Linked DNA regions of Rhodopseudomonas palustris. The protein of the gene in region 1 interacts with the protein of each later gene in a pairwise test. Links are inferred from orthologs where the notes say so. Each region holds a gene or a part of one and is shown in the gene's direction. Other genes may lie near its edges.

What was found.
Region 2: the proteins of RPPS3_RS18170 (region 1) and mtgA interact in binary tests that used the Escherichia coli proteins (3 or more experiments, as listed by UniProt). The link is inferred for Rhodopseudomonas palustris from one-to-one orthologs.

What each region holds. Positions count from the first base shown.
Region 1 is NZ_CP019966.1:3,901,065-3,904,375, reverse strand. What follows is about bases 1-2,999. They hold RPPS3_RS18170 (peptidoglycan D,D-transpeptidase FtsI family protein), read left to right. Parts: upstream 1-622; coding sequence 623-2,377; downstream 2,378-2,999. Other genes in these bases: RPPS3_RS18165 (UDP-N-acetylmuramoyl-L-alanyl-D-glutamate--2,6-diaminopimelate ligase), read left to right, coding at 2,490-2,999; ftsL (cell division protein FtsL), read left to right, coding at 246-626; rsmH (16S rRNA (cytosine(1402)-N(4))-methyltransferase RsmH), read left to right, coding at 1-246. Also shown: more of RPPS3_RS18165, read left to right, coding at 3,000-3,311. UniProt on the Escherichia coli protein: Essential cell division protein that catalyzes cross-linking of the peptidoglycan cell wall at the division septum. Required for localization of FtsN.
Region 2 is NZ_CP019966.1:584,309-587,535, forward strand. Bases 58-2,972 are described here. They hold mtgA (monofunctional biosynthetic peptidoglycan transglycosylase), read left to right. Parts: upstream 58-1,117; coding sequence 1,118-1,828; downstream 1,829-2,972. Other genes in these bases: RPPS3_RS02735 (DUF1345 domain-containing protein), read right to left, coding at 58-82; RPPS3_RS02740 (polyprenyl synthetase family protein), read right to left, coding at 90-1,016; rpmF (50S ribosomal protein L32), read left to right, coding at 1,990-2,172; RPPS3_RS02755 (hypothetical protein), read left to right, coding at 2,415-2,972. In the rest of the region: more of RPPS3_RS02735, read right to left, coding at 1-57; more of RPPS3_RS02755, read left to right, coding at 2,973-3,044; RPPS3_RS02760 (hypothetical protein), read right to left, coding at 3,062-3,227. UniProt on the Escherichia coli protein: Peptidoglycan polymerase that catalyzes glycan chain elongation from lipid-linked precursors. May play a role in peptidoglycan assembly during cell division in collaboration with other cell division proteins.

The sequences.
Region 1 (3,311 bases):
TTCCTGACCGAGCGCAGCAAGACCGGCGGCGGTTCGCGCCACCTGCCGGAAGTCGCGCAGGCGGCGCCGAGCTTCACGCTGCTCAGCAAGCGGCCGATCGTCGCCGGCGACGCCGAGGTCGCCGCCAACCCGCGCGCGCGCTCCGCCAAGCTGCGCGGCGCCGAACGCACCGAAGCCCCTGCGCATGCCGCCGGCGATCTGCCGGGATGGCCGACGCTCGCCAGCGTGATGAGGGCCGGGCGATGATGCGGCTCGTGCACGTGCTGGTGATCGGCATGCTGGTGTTCGCAGCGGCCTATGTGTACCGGATCAAGATGGAGTCGACGGTGCGCACCGAGAAGGTGCTGCAGATCCAGGCCGAGCTCCGCAAGGAGCGCGAGGCGATCGCCCGGCTCCGCGCCGAATGGGCCCAACTCGACTCGCCGGGCCGGCTGCAGGGCCTCGCCACCCGCCATCTCAAGCTCAAGCCGGTCGGCGCGCGGCAGTTCGACTCGCTGAAGAACCTGCCCGAGCGGCCACCGGCCGTCGTCGATCCGAGCGCTCCCGATCCGATCGCATCGATGATCGAAAAGATCGATCCCGACATCGTCACCGGCTCGCTGCCGGCTCCGGAGCCTGCCCAGTGACCGATCCTTCGCTGCCGCTCGTCGGCCACCACGTCAAATGGCGCCAACGGCTGATCCGCAGCCTGATCTACGGCAAGGACGTCGATCGCGACGGCAAGGCGCGCGCCCGTGTCGGCCTGGCGATGATCGCGTTTGCGGCGGTGTACGGCATCATCGCGTTCAAGCTGTCGATGATCGCGGTGTTCGGCGACGGCCACGGCGCGCGCCGCACCGGCTCGCAGGACGCGGTCGCAACCGCGCGGCCGGACATCGTCGATCGCAACGGTCAGGTGCTGGCCACCGACGTCAAGACGCCGTCGCTGTTCGGCGAGCCGCGCCGGCTGATCGATCAGGACGAAGCGGTCGAACTGCTCACCGCGACGCTGCCCGACCTCGAAACGCAGGAAGTGCGCGAGCGCCTGGCGTCGAAGAAGGGCTTCGTCTGGTTGAAGCGTGAAATCACGCCGCGCCAGCAAGCCGAGATCAAGAAGCTCGGCATTCCCGGCATCGGCTTCCTGCGTGAGAACAAGCGCGTCTATCCGAACGCCGCCGAAGTCTCCCACCTGATCGGTCTGGTCAACATCGACAACCAGGGCATCGCCGGCATCGAAAAATGGCTCGACAACAACGGCCTTGCCGACCTGCACCGCGCCGGCTTCGCGTCCGACCGGATGCAGCGCCCGATCGAGCTGGCGCTCGACGTCCGCGTCACCCACGCGCTGCGCGACGAGCTGATCAAGGCCAAGGAGAAGTACAGCGCCAAGGCGGCGTCGGGTCTGGTCTCCAACGTCAAGACCGGCGAGATCGTCGCGATGGTGTCGCTGCCGGACTTCGATCCGAACAACCCGCGCGAGGCCAACGATCCCGACCGCATCAACCGGCTGACCACCGGCGTCTATGAAATGGGTTCGACCTTCAAGACGCTGACGCTGGCGATGGCGCTCGATGCCGGCAAGGCGACGCTGCATTCGATGTACGACGCACGCGGGCCGCTGCACTACGGCAAGTTCAAGATCCACGACTCGCACAATATGGGCCGCGCCATCTCGCTGGCCGAAGTGTTCACCTATTCGTCGAACGTTGGCGCGGCGCGCGTGGCGCTATCGATGGGCGTCGAGGCCCACAAGGCATTCTTGAAGAAGGTCGGCCAGCTCGACCGGCTGCGCACCGAGCTGCCGGAAAGCGCGTCGCCGATCGTGCCGAAGCGCTGGAGCGAACTCAACACCATCACCATCTCGTTCGGCCACGGCGTCGCGGTCGCGCCGCTGCAGGCGGTGATGGGCATCAACGCCATGGTCAATGGCGGCTATCTGATCCCGCCGACCTTCCTGAAGCGCACCGAAGAGGATGCCAAGAAGCTCGGCAAACGGGTGATCAAGACCGAGACCAGCGACAAGATCCGCTACCTGATGCGGCTCAACGCGGAGGTCGGCACCGCCAAGACCGCCGACCAGATCGCCAAGGGCTATTACATCGGCGGCAAGACCGGCACCTCGGAGAAGGTGGTCAACGGCCGCTACGCCAAGAAGCAGGTGCTGAACTCGTTCACCGCGATCCTGCCGGCGGACAATCCGCAATATCAGGTGCTGGTGATGCTGGACGAGCCGAAGGCGCTGCCGGAGACCCACGGCTTCATCACCTCGGGCTGGAATGCCGTGCCGACCGGCGGCAAGGTGATCGAGCGAATCGCCCCGCTGCTCGGAATCGAGCCGCGGTTCGATCTGCCGCCGCCCGACCGCCTTATTCTTGCGTCATCGAGGGCCGGCCAGTAGCCGCGCGGCCTGCCGCGACGGCGCCATCCCTGCCGTTTTGCGCCGCGCGCTGCTTGCGTTAAAAGCCTCGCAGGCGTGAGAACATCTGTCTCGAATCGGACGCCCCAGGACCATGAAGCTTCGCGACCTCTTCAGCGCTGAGGCCGACATCGCCGCGCCGGCGGCCGATCTCGCCATCGGCGGGATCGCCGTCGACAGCCGCGCGGTGAAGCCGGGCGACCTGTTTTTCGCGCTCGCCGGGGCCAAGACCGACGGGGCGCGGTTCGTCGCGGCGGCGGTCGCAGCCGGCGCGGTGGCGGTGGCCGGCGAACACCGGCCGGAGGGCGACCTCGCGGTGCCGTTCGTGCAACTGTCCAATCCGCGCCTGGCGCTGGCGCAGGCCGCGGCGCGGTTCTACCCGCGCCAGCCGGAGGTGATCGCGGCGGTCACCGGCACCAGCGGCAAGACCTCGGTCGCGGCGTTCACCCGGCAGATCTGGCAGCGGCTCGGCCATGCCTCCGCCAGCATCGGCACTATCGGTCTCGTCACCCCGACGCGCAGCGTGTATGGCTCGCTGACGACGCCCGACCCGATCGCGTTGCATCGCTCGCTCGACGAGATCGCGCGCGAGGGCATCACCCATCTGGCGCTGGAAGCCTCGTCGCACGGGCTCGATCAGTTCCGGCTCGACGGCGTTCGCGTCGCGGCGGGCGGGTTCACCAACCTGTCGCGCGACCACATGGATTATCACCCCACCGTCGCGCACTATCTCAACGCCAAGCTGCGGCTGTTCCGCAATCTGGTGCAGGATGGCGGCGCCGCGGTGATCTCCGCCGATCACGATTGTTCGGCCGAAGTCATCGAGGCGGCGCGTGCGCGCGGCCTGCGACTGATCACCATCGGCCGCAATGGCGATCCCGACGCCGGCATCAAGCTGATCGATGCCGCTGTCGAA
Region 2 (3,227 bases), 3.3 Mb from region 1 along the record:
GCCGCGAATACACCAGCCGGACGACACGCGGCAGCTTTCGAAACCGAAGCAGCCGCGCATCGTCGTCCGGGTGATGGGTCATGCGGCGATCAGTTCTTCCGCTCCGCCACGAACCGGGCGGCGGCGCGCAGCACGTCACCGCGGTCGCCGAACGGCGCCAGCGCCTGATCGGCGCGCGCGATCAGGTCGCGCAGTCGCTGCTTGGCGCCGTCAATGCCGAGCTGGGTCACGAAGGTGGTCTTGCCGAGCGCGGCGTCGGCGCCGGCCGGCTTGCCGAGCGCTTCCGCGTCGCCTTCGACGTCGAGCAAATCGTCGGCGATCTGGAACGCCTCGCCGAGCGCGCGGCCGTAATCGTCGAGCGCGCGATACTGGTCGGCGCTGGCCTGGCCGAGGATCGCGCCGGCGACGCAGCCGTAGCGGAGCAGGGCGCCGGTCTTCATCTGCTGCAGCCGTGCTACATCGACCGGCTCGCGGTCGCCGAACCGGCCTTCGCCGGCAAGGTCGAGCATCTGGCCGCCCACCATGCCGCCGAGACCCGCGCAGCGCGCCAGCACCCGCGTCAGTAGCAGCCGCACCGTCGGATCCTTGTGCACCTCGTCGCGGGTGACGATGTCGAACGCGAAGGTCAGCAGCGCGTCGCCGGCCAGGATTGCGGTGGCGTCGTCATAGGCCTTGTGCAGCGTCGGCCGGCCGCGGCGCAGATCGCTGTTGTCCATCGCCGGCAGGTCGTCGTGGATCAGCGAGTAGCAATGGATGCATTCCAGCGCGGCGCCGACCAACAGCGCGGCGTCGCGATCGATGCCGAACACCGCAGCGCTCTCGACCGCCAGGAACGGCCTCAGCCGCTTGCCGCCGCCGAGCGTGGAGTACCGGATCGCCTCCATCAGCCGGCGCGGCCGGGCGATCTCGTCGGACATCAATTCGTCGGACAACAGCCGGCCGAGCAGCGCTTCGGTATCCTCGGCGGTGGTGTCGAGCCGCTTGGCAAAGTCGATCGTGGAAGTGCCGGTGGCCATTCGGAAGTGCTCCAGATAAAATTCGGCCGGACCATTCATCATGGCACCGGCTTCGTCAATTCGGCGGAGGGCAAGGGGCCAGGCCATCACCGGGAGCGATCGTGTCTGATCCCGTTGCGTTTGCGCCTCGCACCAAGCGTGTGGTTCGCATTGTCATCCTCGCAGGGCTCGCGCTGCTGGCCCTGCCTTATCTGCTCACCATCCTGTATGGCGGCGGCCAGCCGGTTTCGACGCTGATGCTGTGGCGCTGGGCGACCGGCGCGCCAGTCAGCCGGACCTGGATCGATATCGAAGCCATCTCGCCGGCGCTGCCGCGCAGCGTGGTGGCGGCCGAGGACGCCAAGTTCTGCAGCCATCACGGCATCGACTGGGATTCAGTGCGCGATGTGATCGACGACATGCAGGACGGCGAGGCCAGCCGCGGCGGCTCGACCATCACCCAGCAGGTCGCCAAGAACCTGTTCCTGTGGCCGGGGCGCAGCGTCATCCGCAAGGCGCTGGAGGCGCCGCTGGCGCTGTGGATCGACTTCGTGCTGCCCAAGCAGCGGATTCTCGAAATCTATCTCAACATCGCCGAATGGGGGCCGAGCGGTCAGTTCGGCGCGATGGCCGGCGCCGATTACGCCTTCGGCCGCTCCGCCGCGCAATTGTCCGCCAAGGAGGCTGCGCTCCTGGCCGCGATCCTGCCCAATCCGAAGATTCGCAGCGCCCGTGCGCCGGGCCCCGGTGTCCGGCGGCTTGCCGCCACCTATGTCGCCCGCGCCCGTGCGGCGGAGCTGCGGCAGTGCTGGCGGGAAAATCGCGAGTCGTGACGACGGTTTGGGGCGCATTTTGCGCGCCGACCGCCCTAGCATTCCGATCCGGCTTCCGTTATAAGCCCGGCCTTACGCATTTCGCCTGCGCGCAAGCGGGCCGTCCAAACGCGGACGCCGAGACCGATTTCGCCAGGGAACCTCCGTTAAGGATTACCGATATGGCCGTTCCGAGAAGAAAAACTTCGCCCTCGCGGCGTGGCATGCGCCGGTCCGCGGACGCGATCAAGCGCCCGACCTATGTCGAGGACAAGGATTCCGGCGAACTGCGCCGCCCGCACCATCTCGATCTCAAGACCGGGATGTATAAGGGCCGCCAGGTTCTGAAGAAGAAGGATTCCTGAGCTCTCGCTCGGATCCTTGAGTCGGCGCGGCATGTCGGGTGGTTTCGGCCACGCTCGGACAAAACGCCGCGTCGCACTCGCGGGAAGGACGCAAGTGTCGGCCGCGCACGCGCGGCGGCACATCGCGCAATGCGATCCGCCCGATGCCTGAATTCGTACCAAGTGTTGCGTTAGGGAGTTGACGTCCGCGTCCGGACGATCGCCCACTCGCGTCCGGTCGTTCTGAACCACAGGCTTCGCCGATGTCGATTATCGGTTTCCCGCTGCTGCTGATCCCGGTCGCGATCTGCAATATCATCGTCTTCCTGATGCCGGGATTGGCGTTCGACGCGGCAATGACCCGTGTCGTGCTGCCCTCCGGCGCCACCTGGACGATCGCGCTCGGCGATATGCTGGTGGCGCTCGGCGTGCTGCTGCTGTTGCCCGAAGTGATGAAGGCGGCCCGGCCCGGAGCCAAATACCTCACCGATCATCTGCTGTCGCTGCTGGTGCTCGCAGGCATCACGGCTGAATTCGTGATGCTGCCGCAGTTTGCCAATGCCACGGTGGCTCTGCTGGCGCTGCTGGCGCTGGTCGATTTTCTCAGCGGCATCGCGCTGCGCAGTCGTCACAGGCGCGAAGCCCGGGCGGCGCGTGCCGCGGCCAAATCGTCTGCCGAGATCATTGAAGACGAGCCGGAGCAGCCGGCGCCGGTTGCTGAGCCGGCACCGGTTGTGGTGCCCGCGACCGAGCTGGCGCCGCAGACCGTCGAGCCGGCTTCTGCATCCGCCGCTTCCGCGGCTTCGATCGCCGAGGCGGTGCTGCTCGATCGGCCCGAGCCGGTGAAGCCGGCTGCGACGGCGAAGGACGAGGAAAAGTCGCCGGCGCGCTGAGCGCGTCGCTGAAGCGATCAGGACATCCGCTGGGTTCGGAAGCCGGTGGGCGGCGCCGTGAAGGCGTGGCCGGTGGTCGAGCGGTACGCCGCATTGGCGTGGCCGGGCTCGGCCCGATTGCAATCCCGGGTCTGCGGATAGCCGCCGTCGATCGCCATCAATTGCGCCACGAAATTCGACGAC